Regions from separate parts of the Frankia sp. KB5 genome, predicted to be linked through region 3. Evidence: riboswitches for the same ligand, from Rfam matches in the RefSeq annotation. Region 3 holds a riboswitch; each other region holds the start of a gene.
What was found. Region 3 has a riboswitch for cyclic di-AMP ahead of KBI5_RS11055 (peptidoglycan-binding protein). Riboswitches for the same ligand answer to the same signal wherever they lie in the genome.

Region 1: it holds a riboswitch for cyclic di-AMP, as region 3 does, so the genes downstream of both, KBI5_RS14915 (transglycosylase family protein) here and KBI5_RS11055 (peptidoglycan-binding protein) in region 3, are expected to answer to the same signal.
Region 2: it holds a riboswitch for cyclic di-AMP, as region 3 does, so the genes downstream of both, KBI5_RS09925 (transglycosylase family protein) here and KBI5_RS11055 (peptidoglycan-binding protein) in region 3, are expected to answer to the same signal.

Annotation. Positions count from the first base shown of each region.
Region 1 covers NZ_MRUJ01000143.1:7,700-12,193, reverse strand. Annotated here, with positions in the region: gene KBI5_RS14920 (peptide deformylase) at 1-1,513, shown strand, start outside; cyclic di-AMP (ydaO/yuaA leader) riboswitch at 2,011-2,186, shown strand; gene KBI5_RS14915 (transglycosylase family protein) at 2,189-2,569, shown strand; gene rlmB (23S rRNA (guanosine(2251)-2'-O)-methyltransferase RlmB) at 2,775-3,866, opposite strand; gene KBI5_RS14905 (hypothetical protein) at 4,109-4,432, shown strand.
Region 2 covers NZ_MRUJ01000085.1:9,763-14,258, forward strand. Annotated here, with positions in the region: gene KBI5_RS09915 (adenylosuccinate synthase) at 65-1,348, opposite strand; gene KBI5_RS09920 (DUF3151 domain-containing protein) at 1,440-1,874, opposite strand; gene KBI5_RS09925 (transglycosylase family protein) at 1,960-2,679, opposite strand; cyclic di-AMP (ydaO/yuaA leader) riboswitch at 2,682-2,872, opposite strand; gene KBI5_RS09930 (transglycosylase family protein) at 3,345-4,022, opposite strand; cyclic di-AMP (ydaO/yuaA leader) riboswitch at 4,029-4,263, opposite strand.
Region 3 covers NZ_MRUJ01000098.1:33,262-39,984, reverse strand. Annotated here, with positions in the region: gene KBI5_RS11065 (alpha/beta hydrolase) at 419-964, shown strand; cyclic di-AMP (ydaO/yuaA leader) riboswitch at 1,497-1,695, shown strand; gene KBI5_RS11055 (peptidoglycan-binding protein) at 2,187-2,936, shown strand; gene KBI5_RS11050 (AfsR/SARP family transcriptional regulator) at 3,194-4,030, shown strand; gene KBI5_RS27785 (lasso RiPP family leader peptide-containing protein) at 4,224-4,334, shown strand; gene KBI5_RS11045 (asparagine synthase-related protein) at 4,331-6,187, shown strand; gene KBI5_RS11040 (lasso peptide biosynthesis PqqD family chaperone) at 6,210-6,527, shown strand; gene KBI5_RS11035 (lasso peptide biosynthesis B2 protein) at 6,524-6,723, shown strand, end outside.

The DNA.
Region 1 (4,494 bases), on a different contig from region 3:
CATCGCATCTCCGGTGGAAGGGCTCAGCCAGAGCAGGGTCAGCCGGATCATGCAGGGCGAGGACCACATCGCCCGGCTCTCCCTGATCGAACGCATCACCGACGCGCTGCGCATCCCGGGCAGTTATTTCCACCTGGCCGCACGGCCGTGGGAGGCGGCACGGGACGTGCGCGAGCCGCCCGGGCCGCCAACGGTTCCGGCCGGATCCGGCCCGACGCCGGTAGCCCACGTCGCGACCCCCTCCGTCGACCCGGCCCCGGCCCCCGGCCCCGTCGTCGCCGAGAGCCCGGGCCGGCTCCCCCCCGGACCGGGGGGCCTGGTCGTCGAGGAGGACCGGGCCGAACTCCGCTACGACGACAGCATGTACGTCGCCCACCAGCGAAGACGTCTTCTCAACGCCGGCAGCGAACCGGTAACCCGGTATCTGATGCGGATATCGGTCGACCGGTTCCCGGGAGATCCGGAACGCTCCGCGCGGTTGTACCGATCCGATCCGCTGCGCTGGGAGGACCTCCAGCTCAGCGCGCACTGTGGCGGCGAGCAGATGGCCTGGCAGGTCAAGACCGACTGGGACGCGCTCAAGGAGGTCTGGCTGCTCTTCGAGAACAGCCGAGGACGATTTCCGCTCTATCCCGGCGAATCGGCGTGGATCAACTACAGCTACCAGGTAAGCAGGGAGAAGTGGGGGCCGTGGTTCCAGCGTGCCGTGCGGGTACCGACGAGTTTCCTCTCGGTGCGGCTGGACTTTCCGGCCGAGCTGGATCCCGTGGTCTGGGGCATGGAGACGTCGATGACCGCCGATGCCTTCCCGTTGCGGACCGCAGTCGCCCGCACCGACTCCGGCGACCGGCGGATCTTCACCTGGTYGACCACCGAGCCGCCGCTGCACGCCCGCTACCGRCTGGAATGGAACTTCCGGGCCACCGTGCCGGAACGTGATCCGGCCACGGAGACCGGAACACGTCCCAGCGATCAGATGGCGGCCGTCGGCATCGTGCAGGAGGGTGAGGCGATCCTGCGGCAGCCGGCCCGCCCGTTCGCTCTGCCCAACGAGGCCGAAGACGCGCGCCGGGTCRTCGCCGAACTGTCCTCCGCCCTCGAACGGGTGTCCGCCCTGCACACCTTCGGCAAGGGCCTGGGCATCGCCGCGCCGCAGGTCGGCATCAACCGCGCCGCGGCGATCGTGCGTACCGCGGGCGGCGACACGCTCACGCTGCTCAACCCCAGCGTCATCGAGACCTCCCGAGAGACCGACGAGCAGTACGAGGGCTGCCTGAGCTTCTTCGACGTCCGTGGCCTCGTCCCCCGGCCGCTGGAGCTGCACGTCGAACACACCGATATCGATGGCAACCGGCACATCACCGTCTATCGGCAGGGGCTGGCGCGGCTCGTCGCTCACGAGATCGATCACCTGCACGGTCAGCTCTACACGGATCGGATGCGGGCCGGAACCACACCGATCCCGGTGGAGCAGTACCGGGGTACCGGCTCGGCCTGGTCCTACAACCGCTGACCAACCCGAACGCACCCGCCCCGCGGGCGGCACGTCGGCACGTCGGCATGCCGACGTGCCCACGTGCCGACGGCGCAGCGCCGGGACCGGGTGTCCGACACGGACTGTTAGATCCGACATATGACATGGTTCCCTCGTGCCGTATAGTCCGGAAAGCAGGCGATAGGTGCGGGTCCGCCGGAACGTCGACACAGATTTTTTCGGAACCTGGTTAGAGACTGCCGGCAGCGGGTAGTGGAGGCTCGATCGCCACGCGGCGGAACAGATTCCCCACGCATCGCKTATTGTTTACCGTCAGCGTGACGACCCAGCCACGAACTGGGGATTTTCAGCCCACTGAACAACCTCTAGGATCGGGCGCGMACGCGGGCGCGAAACACCATTAAAAAGATCGGGACAAGTAAGTGGGGTGCACTGTGTGCATCCTCACGTACTCTTGTTTTTCCCGGGTCACTCTCAGCTATGTTCGTTGCCGTGCCGTCACCTGATGGCATGCGTCGGGCGGCACGCCGAATCCTGCCCCCGCTCGACGAGAATCAAACCTTTGGCAGGAGCGGGGGAACCAATTCCGGGCGCCGATAAAAGACGTCCTCGGGGTGAAGCCGCGATGCGCGGCCGGRCATTCCCAGCCCGAACCCGACAGCTCACCTCGCAGGCGTGGGGAAGGGCAACTCAATGTCCAACGCTCGTTCGCTCGCTCGTGGTCTCAACCGCATCAGGCTCGGTTCCCGGGCCTTGATCGCCGCCACCACTCTCGCGGCCTCGATCGGCGGTGGCCTCGCGCTGTCCCAACCGGCCAGCGCGTCGACGAACGCCGACCACTTCCTCTCCAAGGTGATCCCTTGTGAGTCCGGGGGGAACCCCCGCGCGGTCAACTCCATCGGCGCCGGCGGGTTGTTCCAGTTTCTGCCCAGCACCTGGCACGGGGTCGGCGGCAAGGGTCTGCCGCAGCACGCCAGCGTCGCCGAGCAGTGGCAGCGCGCCCGCATCCTGTACGCCCAGCAGGGGACGAGCCCCTGGTACGCCTCGAAGCCGTGCTGGGGTCACAAGATCTGAGCTGCCCGACTTCCCGCGCCAGCCTTCACCGTCCGCGCCCGGCCGGTACTGATCGGCGCGCGGTCAGCAGCCCCGTGTCCCGTCCGGGACACGGGGCTGCGCGCTACGTTTCCCGGTCACGGTTTCCCGGTCACGGCGACGTCGGCCAGCTCAACTTCCGCGGCCCCGCCCGGCGGAGACCCGGCGGACCCACCGATCGGCCGGCTCAGCCGATCCGACGGCGGCGGGCGATCTCGGCCAGCGTGATCCCGGCGGCCACCCCCGCGTTGAGGGACTCCACCGCACCCGCCATGGGGATCCGGACCCTCACGTCGCAGCGCTGCTCGACCAGCCTGGACAACCCGCGTCCCTCGGAACCGATCACCAGGACGAGGGGGTCGGTCGCCATCGTGAGCTCGTCGATGCTCACTTCACTGTCCGCGGCCAGACCGACAACGAACTGGCCGCCCGCCGCGTAGGAGACGAGCGTGCGGGCGAGGTTGGTGGCGCGCGCCACCGGCAGCCGGGCGGCAGCCCCCGCCGAGGTCTTCCAGGCCGCGGCGGTCACGCCGGCGGCCCTACGCTCCGGAACGACGACGCCGTGGGCACCGAAGGCGGCGGCCGAGCGCACCACGGCCCCGAGGTTGCGAGGATCGGTGACCCCGTCCAACGCCACCAGCAGACCCGGAGGGGACGAGCGCGCGCGGGCGAGGAGATCATCCGGATGGGCATACCGGAACGGCGGTACCACGAGGGCGAGACCCTGATGCGGAGCGGTGCCACACATCCGGTCGAGATCCGTGCGGCCGACGTCGGCCACGGCGATCCCGGCCCGCCCGGCGAGCCGGCGGGCGTCGGCGAGCCGCTCGTCGAAGTCCAGCCCGCCGGCGATGAAAAGGGTCGACGACGGTACCCCGGCCCGCAGCGCCTCGACCACCGCGTTGCGCCCGACCACCAGCTCGTCGCCCTCGGTCCRCCGTGGGCGCCCGGCCCCCGCGGAACCCCCCACGGCGCTCGGCCCGGTGGTGGCCGCAGCTGCGACGGCGCGGCCACCATCCCCGCGCCGGCCGGCGGCCGCTCGACCCCGCTCGGCTCCGGCCGAGGCGGAACGGGCCGCCGCAGCCGCCGCCGCACGACGCTGGGCGGGATGGCCGGGGCGCAGCTGCGCGGGCGGAGTGGCCCCACGGCCCTCCAGCGCCTTGCGGCCGTGACCGCCRCTGCCCGTGGAGGCCCCCTTGCGGTGGGAACCGGCCTTGGCGGCCCGACCGCCCTGACCGCCGCGGGCGATCCCGCTGTCCCGGCGAGCGGCGCCGGCCATCAGGACCACCGACCAGTACACGCCCGGGGAATGACCATGTGACCACGGTATACGGCGGACGACACCGGCGTGTCGGGGCGCGCTCGGCGAGAGCTCGGCGGGAACTCGGCGGAGGAGCTCTGCCATGGGCATACCTCGACATGGCCGTTTCCGGGGACCCGGCGCCCTATCCTGAGGGCCGGCAGGCCCACGGCCCGACCTGATGTGGTCCGGCCGCTCCTCACCGGCGTCAGGAGGGTCAGGTGCGCATCGTTCTTCCACCCGCCGCCGGGTGGTCGCGGGCCGAAGACCGCTGGTGCCCCATGGCGAAGGCGGGGAGCCACCTGATCAACATCGACGATCTCGATGCCAGTCTCACCATGCTCGGCGGAGTGGAGGCCTACGGTACCGCGCTCGTCACGGCTGCCGGGCCGCGCGGCACGCCGTCGCGGGCGTTCGGCGGGTGTGCTCCCCGACCTGGCGGTGTCACCGCCGCGGCGGTGACATTCCTGGAGAATGCCCGGCATAGAACGTTGAGCGCCACCTCCCGGCCCGGCGGCCCAGGCGGACCCGGGGAGACGACGTGACGACGCGAGCGGAGGTGCGGGTCATGAGCGGCGGCCGCGTGACCACGCCGATCGGCAGGCCC
Region 2 (4,496 bases), on a different contig from region 3:
GAACCGACCGGATCTCGGCCCGCGCCGGGCGGGATCAGATCAGGTCCGTTCCGGACCAGTCGTTTCAGACCAGGTCATTGATGACGAGCGTCTGGTCCCGCCCGGGACCGACGCCGACCGCCGACACCGGGGCGCCGGAGAACTCCTCCAACGCCCTGATGTAGTCCTTCGCGGCGCCGGGCAGGTCGGCGAACGACCGGACGTCGGAGATGTCCTCGTGCCAGCCGGGCAGGTCGGTGTAGATCGGCTTGGCGTGGTGGAACTCGGTCTGGGTCATGGGCATCTCGTCAACCCGTTCGCCGCCGAGGTCGTAGCCGACGCAGATGGGCACCCGGTCGAAGCCCGACAGGACGTCCAGTTTGGTGAGGAAAAGGTCGGTCAGGCCGTTGACCCGCACCGCGTAGCGGGCGATTACGGCGTCGAACCAGCCGGTGCGCCGCGCCCGGCCGGTCGTCACGCCGAACTCCCCGCCGATGCGGCGCAGCTCCTCTCCGACCTTGTCGTCCAGTTCGGTGGGGAAGGGGCCGGCGCCGACCCGGGTCGTGTAGGCCTTGATGATGCCGATCACCCGACTGATCCTCGTCGGGCCGATGCCGGCGCCGGTGGCCGCGTAGCCGGCGGTCGGGTTCGATGACGTGACGAACGGGTAGGTGCCGTGGTCGACGTCGAGGAGGGTGCCCTGGGAGCCTTCGAGCAGCACGACCTTGCCCGCGCGCAGCGCCCGGTCGAGGATCAGACCGGTGTCGGCGATGTGGGGTTGCAGGCGTTTCGCGTAGTCGGCGTACTCCTCGACCACCTCGTCGAGCTCGATCCGGCGCCGGTTGTAGACCTTGGCCAGGACCTGGTTCTTCTCCCGTAGCACCAGTTCGAGCTTCWTGTGGAAGATGCCCGGGTCGAGGAGATCCTGCACTCTGATGCCCGTACGGGCAACCTTGTCGCCGTAGGTGGGACCGATGCCGCGACCGGTGGTACCGATCCGCGCCTTGCCCAGGTAACGCTCGATGACCCGGTCCAGCGCCCGGTGATGGGGCATGATCAGATGGGCGTTCGCGCTGATCAGGAGCCGGGAGACGTCGATGCCGCGGGCGGTGAGCCCGTCCATCTCGGCCAGCAGCACGCCCGGGTCGATGACGACCCCGTTGCCGATCACGGGAACGCAGTCGGCCCGCAGCATGCCACTGGGAATCAGGTGGAGCGCGTAACTCTCCGCCCCGATGACCACGGTGTGGCCGGCGTTGTTGCCACCCTGGTACCGGACGACGTAATCGACGGCGCCGCCCAGGAGGTCGGTCGCCTTTCCTTTTCCCTCGTCGCCCCACTGGGCACCGATGAGGACAAGAGCAGGCACCGGGCGAGGTTACTAGGGATGGCGGGGTCGTGGGGCCGGCTGCGGCATCCTCGCTGGTCTCCACCACCGACGCGGCCTGATGAACTCACTGTCAGGTGAAGCCGAGCTCACTGGCAGCGACGGAATCGCTGTCGGCCAGGAACGTCCGGCAGCGGGTGGCCTCCTCGGCCTCCCCGATGGCCGCGGCCGCCCGACCGAGAGCGGCGAGCGAACGCAGGAACCCGCGGTTGGGTTCGTGTGACCAGGGGATCGGCCCGTTGCCCTTCCAGCCCGAGCGGCGCAGGGCGTCGAGGCCGCGGTGATAGCCCGTGCGGGCGTAGGCATAGGCCTCGACGGGTCGTCCGCCGGTGAGCGCGAGCTCGGCGAGCGCGGCCCAAGGCACGCTGAACGCGGGCAGCCGGGCGGCGACGGCATCCGGCGGATCACCGGCGACCAGCGCATCGGTCGCGGCCGCGTCGGAGGGCAGGAGCGTCGGCGGCGGACCGGAGAGCAGGTTGGGCTTTCCCGAGGTGGACGGCGTCGTCATGAGTGCATCCTGCCCGACGACCGGCCGCACACGTCATGGAGGTCACCCCGGACGCGCTTGCCCTGCGCGCACGGTGACCGGTCGGTCAGGCCCTGACGCTGACGTTCCACAGATTCTGGCCGACGACCCCGGGTTGACCGTCGCTCACCCGGGTGAGGTACGAGTACAGCGCGGCGATGCCCTGCGACTGCGGTCCGAACTTGCCGTCGACGGTGAGTACGAAGCCCTTCTGACGCATCCTGTCCTGCCAGACGAAGGCGTCCGGGCGAACGTCGTCGCTGAGGGACGCGTCGAGGACCGTGCCCCTGAACGAGCCGTCCCCCATCTCCCGGCGGGCCCGGTCCAGCGTCATGGGGGGTTCCACCGGGGTGATGGCCTGCTGGATGACGTCACCGGAGCCGCCCGGGACACTGGCCGGGCCGTTGTTGGTCAGGCCCATCTTGACCGAGCAGGACGGCCATGGCTGCCAGCCCCGCTGGTTGTAGAGCTTCGCGGCCGCCTCGTCCTGCGTGGCGGGCGATGCCTGGTACGGGCGGCCGGAGTACCCGAGCCCYTGCCAGGTCTGGTCGTCGAACTGGTAGGCACCGGAGAAGCCGTTGCCGGTGTTGACCGCGTAGTTGCCGCCGGACTCGCATTGGCGGAGCTTGGCGAAGTCGTCGGAGGTGGCCGCGCCCGCCGGAGCCGCGGTGACCGCGAGGCCGCTGCCGACGATGGRCGTGACCGCGCCGGTGGTGCGCAGGATGCGACCGGCGGGCGATGGGGCCTGCGGTGCTCGATGTCTGCCGCCACGACGCCCAGAGGGCATGTCAGTCCAATCCCGTCGCCTGCGGGGTGAGCTGTCGGGTGCGGGCTGGGATGGCCCGGCCGGAGGATCCGACCCCGGGTGGGAACCGCTCTCCACCATGGGCCGGGACGCACCGGCTTTACCCCAAGGACGCCGCTTGCGGCGCCCGAAATGTGGGTCCCCCACTCCTGCCCGCTGTGGTCGATGTTCGTTCCGGCCGCTCGTACGGGGGCAGGACTCGGCGTCCGTCCGGGCGGCCTCGCCGACGAGGCGAGTGAGCGGCACTCTAGCGAGAACCGCTCATGGAGCGCAAACCGGGGTGGTCCGGAGTAACCAGTGAGGATCGCGCGAATCGTGCCACTTCCATACAGGTTCCGCAGGTGGCTCGCTGGTCCTGCTGTTCCTCGTCGGCCTTGCCGAAGATCGGCTCTGCCGAAGATCGGCCCTGCCGGAGGCCGGTCAGGGTGCGGTCCTGGTGATGCTGGTGGTGGGTTGTACGGGCCGGCCCGTACGGGCCGTCAACCGGAGATCGTCCGGAGACAGGTCGGGCCAGCCCGTCGTCGAGGTGAGATCCCCTGACCGGTGTCGCCGGGGTGGGATGTCCGGTTCCCGCGGCGGTCGTCCCTCCGCCACGGGGGCGGAGCGAATGGATCAGCTGATGGAGCTGATGGGGCTGATGGGGAGGATCAGCGGAAGGTGGCCCGCCAGGTCYCCGGGCCYACGATGCCGTCGACGGCGAGTCCCTTGGCGGCCTGCAGGGCGCGGGCGACTGCGGCGGAGCGTGGTCCGTAGRGGCCGTCGATCGTGATCGGATAGCCCAGATGGTTGACGCGGGCCTGCCAGGCCCGCACGTCGTCACGTACCTGCCTGGCCAGTGCGGTCGTCAGGTTACGGGTGAATACGGGGGTGCTCATGGAGATGGGGCTGACCGTCAGCTCGCGGCGTTCCGTCGTGCGCGAGGCCTGGCCCGAGGAGCTCGACGAGCCGCCCGCGAGCTGGTCGGCGCCCATCCCGCGGCCACAGGCCGGCCACTGGCCGAAGCCGGACCGTCGGGCGAGCTTGAGCGCGGCCTCGTCCTGGACGGCCGGGGAAGCCTGGTGCGGCAGACCGCCGTAGCCGAGGCTGTGCCAAGTGCTGGCGGAGAACTGGTAAGCGCCGTAGTACGCGTTGCCGGTGTTGGTCGTGTAGTCACCGCCGGACTCGCACTGCCGCAGGCCCGTCCAGGTGGTGGCCGCATCGGCCGGCTGGCTGAGCGCGAAGGTYCCGCCCACCGCCGCCGCGAGTACTGGTGCGACCACGAGGGCCCGGGCCCGGCTGCGGGTACCGGCGCGGCATTGTCGGCCACTGATACGTGCGTCGGACATGTCTTGTGGTCCTTCCCCACGCCTGCGAGGTGAGCTGTCGGATTRGGGCTGGGAACTGCCCGGCCGTGCCAGGGATCCCTGGAGACGGAAGCCGCACCGGAAATACCTTTCCGGGTGGTCGTCGCACATGGCTTCACCCCGAGAYCATCGAATCCTTTCGATACTCGGAGATGGGTCCCCCGTTCCTGCCGCCCGGTTCGAGAAATCGTCGGCCAGGGGCAGGATTCGGCGTGCCGCCCGACGAATGCCCGACGTTGTTGCCGGGCACGGCGAAAACCATAACCACGCCGCCCGGCGAGTCGCCAAGCATTGAATYGGGTGCGTGAAAAAGAGCACACTCGGCGCGCCTGCTTGAGTAGGAACTGGCGGCCTGGTATCGCGCGTGCGCGCCCGCTCATCAACCTGGCGGTACGGCGTGCGGAGGCATTTGTGCTCGGCCGATCACCCTGTTTGCCGATGGTCGACGATGAGCGG
Region 3 (6,723 bases):
TCGGATAGGCAAAATATGGTCATGTTCTCCTCGGTGGGTCGGATGACCCCCCTGGTCGTCCGTGGCCACATTGACTTCCTGCGAGCGGCCTCGTCCGGTTGTCCGACCCGGCCGCTTCACGTGCTTTACTAGCCTCCTCGGATTTCCCTCGCTCTCGGTGTTCTCCCTGGCGTTCTCCTGATTCACGGTCACTCGATAGGTCTGTCCGTAGATCGTCATCGCCTGCGTGGACGCCAGCCGCCTCGGTATCGATGTCCGGTCAGTACCGGGTACATCTCTGGACGGTTTCCGATCGGAGCATGCTGTGTCGTCCATGGTTTCGTCGTCATACTTTCATCCGCGCCCCCGTGGATATGTGGGGGGGCCGGGAACCCGTTACTGGCCCAGTGGTGATCCCACCCACTCGAGAAGAGCCAGTGTGGTCCTTCTTCCCGGTCGTGGAGAATCCGCCGAACATTTCGAGGGCCTAGCTTTCCGGCTCGCGCTCGACGGCTATCAGGTGACGTTTCTCGACCATGGGAGAGACACCGTCCTCGCCCTTGGTGAGGCGCGTGCCCCCGATGGTCCGTTCGTCCTGCTGGGTTCGGACAGCGGGGCCCTGCGGGCGTTGGTCGGCGCCGGTTCGCCAGCGGTCCGGCCGGATGCCCTCGTGTTGCTCGACCTRCCGCTGGTGTACCGGAAGATCGCGGGCGAGGATCCGGGACAACCGATCCCACGGTCGCTTCCCGACCTGCCGATCCTGTTGCTCCATGCCGAGCGCGACGAGGTCAGCCCGCTTGCGCTGGCGCGCATGATGACGCGGACCGCGCGCCGGGCCCGGCTGGCGTCGCTGCCCGGGGGGCATGGCGTGCTCGCCGGCCCCGGCCGGCGTGCGGTCGGCGCGCAYATCCTGCTGTTCCTCGAGAATCTCCGTGTCTCGCGGCTGGCCCCACGGCAACGGCAGCGGGACCGGTCGGTCGACTGATCTCGCCCGGTGCCGGGCGCGCCCGCGTGCCGGTCCGATCGGGGTGTGCCTTCGCGGGAGGCCCAACCGCTCAGCAGGTGTTTCCTCGGCGGGTGCCGGCGCGAATCACGCGAATCCGCGGGTCAGTCGTCCGTCCCGTACCGCATCGTCCGTTTTTCAACGGCGCAGGCTTCGAGCCGCAGGCTCGAAGCCTGCGCCGTTCGCGTTTGCGTACCCGTCCGCACGCCACCCGACCCCCGGGCCAGGCTTCCCGCTTGCCGTGGTTGCCGGGGTTGGGTTGCCGGACGGCCGGGCGGTCCCGGTGACTACCGGACCTCGTGGCCACCGGTCCCCGTCTCGACAGACCGGCCATATCGCCAAGATCCGGTCGTGACGGGTGATCTGCGTCGCTACCGGTAGCTGCTATTGATGTCCGAGAGTTGCGGCATCGCAGCGTTATGCACGCATCGTGACCAACATGCGCCCAGATTCGGCACAACTCGTACTTGTCACTACGGTCTGTAGTTCGCTACGGTTGCGGGGTATCAACAGCTCCGGGCCGACGCCGAGTTCTGTCCACGGTCCGCAGCTCCCTCCGAGAGATCTTGGGCAGAAGCGGGGGAACCACGTTCCTCCGGGTGGCTCGTTGCGGGCCACCCTTGGGGTTAAGCCGTTACGCGCACGCCGCGGAAACGGCCGGGCTTCCCGGCCCGAACCCGACAGCTAACCTCGCAGGCGTACGGGAAGGACTCGACGTTGCCTGTGTTTCAGGAACGCTCGGCTCCGGTCTTCTGGACCGTGACGCCGTTCGGCGCGACCCGCGGTGCGTCCCCGCCATACGGGGCGCCGTTCTCGCCCTGACGTCTTCGCGAGAACGTGCCATCCGGTCGGTGCCCGTACCGGCCGATCGCGCTGACGCGCCATACCACCAGCTCGGCTGAAAGCCACCCGGCCTCGTCGTCTGTGGTCGGCTGACCCCTGCCGTCCACCGGGCCCRCCAGGCCTGGAACGGAATGACCACGGCCGCCTGCCGTGCTGTTCAGCCCATCGACCCCGGGATCCCCAGGGCGCGTCGATCGGTCGTCCCCGGTCGTCCCCGGACGGCCTCTCGGCGCACCGGCAGACCGGCACTGGGTGCTGCCCTTCTCCAGCGCGGTCGTCTCCGCTCGCCCTCCTTCGAGCGGCATCCCTCCCCTCGATCACCCGTCTGTGTTCGACGACACCGAAATGAGATGTCAAAGAAATGGCCAAGGGAAAGCATCGGAAACGTTCCACCCGGACCCGGGGCGCCGTTGTCGCCGCCGTCGGTGTGATCGGCGCCGGCGCCGGCATGTTCGCCACCGCGAGCCCGGCCAGGGCCGCCACCACGGTCCCCGATGTGACGATCGCCAGCGCGGCCGCGAACGCGGGACTGCCCGGCTGCCGCGGCGTTCCGCTGGCCACCTGGGTCGCGGTGGCTCTTGCGGAGTCCGGCGGCAACCCCTACGCCCACGCCACCTACGGCGAGGACTCGCGCGGCCTGTGGCAGATCAACATGCGGGCCCACGCCGGCTGGGTGGGTAACCGCAACCTCTACGACCCGGCCGTCAACGCCTGGGCGGCGAAGAAGGTCTGTGAAGGCCAGGGCATCACCGCCTGGAGCGCCTACACCAACGGCCTGCACTACCGCTACCTGGCCCGGGGACAGGCGGCGGCGGCGGCCGTCTCGCGCGGCGTGCGGTTCACGAACATCTCCTACTCCTCGCTGRCTGCCCCGGTGCGTGCGGCCGTGGTGGCACCCGCGGCCCGCTACCCGTCGCTGGCCGTCGGCCTCGGGTTCCGCCTCGACGTCCACCAGATCCAGAAGAGGCTCGCCAGCCTTGGYTACCCGATCAGCGTGGATGGGAAGTTCGGGTACCAGACCAACCACATGGTCAAGGACTTCCAGCTGAAGCACGGTCTGGTGGTTGACGGGATCGTCGGACCGCAGACGCGGGCGAAGCTCGGGATCTGACTCTGATCGAGGCCCGCCGACCGGGCTCCGCTGCCGCCGGCCGGTGTTCCCGACCCGCCCGAGGGCGCTGCTCGATATCCGCACGCACCGGATGACTACCCGGGGTGAGGTGGGGGTATTCAGCCACCGGGCCAGCACCCGGCCGGGAGCACCGGGTCGGGAGACGGCATCGGCCCGGGCGGGACCAGCCGGCCCGCACGKGACCAGCCGGCCCGCACGGGAAAACCGAAACGGGGGCCCGATCGATGAGAGCCACGATGCTCGACGACTACCTACCTGAGGCGAGTCCGAACGCATCCTCCGTGACCGGGGCCGGTCTCCTGTTCGCGGTCCTGGGGCCGCTGGAGGTGCGGCGATCCTCGGGCGAGCAGGTCCGCATCGACCAGCGCAAGAAGCGCATACTGCTGCTGACCCTGCTGCTGCACGCCGGCCAGTGGGTGAGTGTGGACGGGATGCGGCTCGCGCTCTGGCAGGATGCCCCGCCGCGCTCCGCCGGGGGCAACATCAAGACTTATCTCTCGGAGCTGCGGCACACCCTCCGGCCGCCCCTGGACACGTCCGGAGCCGGGGGGAACGGCCCCGGGCRCATCGAGAGCCGGCCGGGGGAGTACCGCCTGGTCGTCRCGTCCGGTGAGATCGACGCTAAGCGGTTCGAATCGGCCGCCGAGCAGGGCCGCGCCGCCGTGCGCGCCGGCTCGCCGGAACGCGCCGCCGGGTTTTTCGAAGGCGCCCTCGCGCTGTGGCGGGGGGACGCCTTCGACGAGCTCCCGGCGGAGATCGCGGGCGCGGAGGTCCTCCGGCTGGAGGAGGCTCGCTGGGCGGTGTGCGAGGACCTGATCGACGCCCGCCTGGCCCTCGGCGAGTACGACCGGGTGCTGCCGACCCTGCGGGCGCTCACGGTCGAACATCCGACCCGGGAACGTCTCTGGGCCCAGCTGATCCTTGCGTTGGAACACACCGGCCGGCGGGCCGAGGCACTGGCCGAGTACCAGACGGTCTACCGGCGGCTGGTGACCGAACTCGGGATCGAGCCCGGTGTCGAACTGCGGCGTGCCCATCAGCATGTACTGAATCCGGACTCGTGGGTCACCTGATGCCACGGCCGTGCCGGCCGAGTCGTGCGCCGGAAGTCAGCTGAACCGCCAGTGAACCCGGCGGGGGAATTTCAACCATACGGGCTGGACCAGCCGGCCGGCGCCCGGGCCACGCGCGCGGCGCCGCCGTGTATCGCCACCGGGGCGCACGCCACCGGGGCGAGGGCGCGCGGAAACCGCTGAGGAGAAGACGATGAAGGCTATCTACCTCCCCCCGCGACTGGAAGATGCCGGCAGCTTCGCCGCAGTGACGAACGGCCGCTGGGGCTGGGGGCGTGACTACTCCTGGCGGCGTTTTGCGTGACGGCGGCCGGGGTGGCGGTGGTCCCGATTCCGTCCTGCTGGTTTCTGGTGCTGGCCGACCGTGATCCCGTCGTGCGTCCGCCGGGGGCTCGTCGCATGCTGCGGTATGCCTCCGGGCGGCCGTGGATCGTCGGCAACTGGCCGGACGATGCCATGGTCAGTGCCGTCGCCGGGCGCTCGCGGCTGGCCCTGATCGGGTGTGCCGCGACCAACGCGCGACAGCTCCTGCGGCTGCTTCTCTCGGCCCGTGACGTGCACGCTCTCGACCTCGCGCGCGCCGTGGCCGGCGACTACCACGTGATCGCCGAAATCGACAGCCACCGTCGCGTCCAGGGCAGCCCGACGGGAACCCGGCGGGTCTTCACCGCCCGGTTGGGCAGCCACCTGGTCGCCGCCGACCGCGCCGACGTGCTTGCCCGGCTCACGGGCGCCCCGCTGAACCGGACGGCGCTGGCTTTGTCGCTGCTCGACCCGTCACCGCCCCATCCGCTCGATGACCTGGTGCTCTGGGAGTCGATCGACGCGCTGCCCCCGGATCACTACCTTCTCGTCGGCCCTGACGAGAAGGCCACCGTCCTGCGGTGGTGGCGTCGACCGGCACCGGTGCGGTCCCGCACGGAGGGGGCGCCGACCCTGCGGGCGGCTCTCGCCGAGGCCGTGGCGGCGCGGGTCGCCGGCGGCGGGACAGTGAGCTGTGATCTGTCGGGCGGACTGAGCTCCACCTCGGTGTGCTGCCTGGCCGCGCGCGGCCCCGCCGACGTGGTCGCGCTCACCGGGATCGCCCCCGATCCCGGTGACGACGACGCCGCGCGGGCCGCGGCCACGCTCCCTGGCGTCACGCGCGAGATCCTGCCCGCCGCCGGGCTTCCCCTCGTTTACGACGGCATCGCCGACGCCGACGAACCGCTCGACCGGCCGTTCGTCGGCATCGGCGACCGGGCGAAGCTGCGCGCGGGTCTTGACCGGGTCGCGCTGTACGGGCCGCGGGTGCACCTCACCGGGTTCGGTGGTGACGAGGTCGCCTACGGCTGTCCCGCCTACCTCCCCCGGTTGTTGCGCCGCCGGCCCCGGCGGGCGCTGCACGACCTGCGCGGACACCGAGCGCAGGAGGGCTGGCCGTGGATGGCGTGCCTGCGAATGATGCGCCCGCGCGGCTACCGGGACTGCCTCGCCGACATGGCCGATGCGCTCGACCAGGCCCGCCGTGCCACGGTCGGCCACGCGCGCCGTCCGGCCGGTTCCGGCCGATCCCACCCGGGCGTCCTGGCCTCGCTCGACTGGGCCTTTCCGCCTGTGGTCCCGGGTTGGCTCACGCCGACGGCCCTCGACTTGCTGGCCGGAGCGTTCGCGGAGGCCGTCCGGCGCGCCCGGCCGCTGGCCGAGACCCGGGACGGCCACGCCGATCTCTTCGCCATCCGCGCTGGCGCGGCGGTGTTCCGGTTGTTCGACCAGCTCGCCGATCCGGTCGGCCCGCCGCTCGCCGCACCCTTCCTCGACGAGCGGGTGGTCCGGGCGGTGCTGGCGGTGCGGCCCGAAGAGCGCACCGGTCCGTGGGAGTACAAACCGCTACTGCAGGAGGCCATGCGCCGGCTGGTGCCGCAGGAATGCCTGCGCCGCGAGACCAAGGCGGATACCGCCGCCGAGGAGGATCAGGGCCTGCGCACCAGCCAGGACGTCCTGGTGAAGCTGTGCGATGACAGCCCGTTGGCCGATCTCGGCCTGATCGAGTCGGACGCGCTGCGCCAGGCGTGCCGATCTTCGTCCGTACCTGGTCATCGCCACCAGGCGCTGCGACCGACGTTCGCGGCGGACGCGTGGCTGCGGGTGCTCGCGAGCCGGCGGGGCCCTGACTGAGCTACCGGAGGAGTGAGTGATCATGGTGACGCTGCGGCCTGACGTGGTGCGGGCGCCGACCCAGTACGGAGCGGTGCTCCTCCATATCGACAACGGCCGATACTGGACCCTCAACCCCTCGGGTGACCTGGTGCTGCGGATCCTGCTCGACGGCGGTGACACGGCAGCCGCCGTCCGCGGGCTGTGTGAGACCAGCGAGGTTGACCCGGAGACGGCGCGCCGCGACGTGGAGGGTCTGCTCGCCCAACTCGCGGACGTGGGCCTCATCGAGGCCGAGCCCGAGTCCCGATGGTCACCCGAGACCGAGGCGGTCTGCGATCCCCGGACGCGGGCCCGGTGACCGCGCCGATGGTGGTCGAGCGGCCGGAGGCGAAACCGTCCCTCGCTCGTCGGCTCGGCGCGCTGGTCGCCGTGGGGATCGCGCGGGTGCTCGCGACCCAGTCGCCGGCCCGCATCTGCCGGGTGCTCACGGGGGTGGGCGCGGGCGCCCGCCCGGCCGACTATGGCACCGCGCTCGCCGCCCGGCAGGCGGTGAC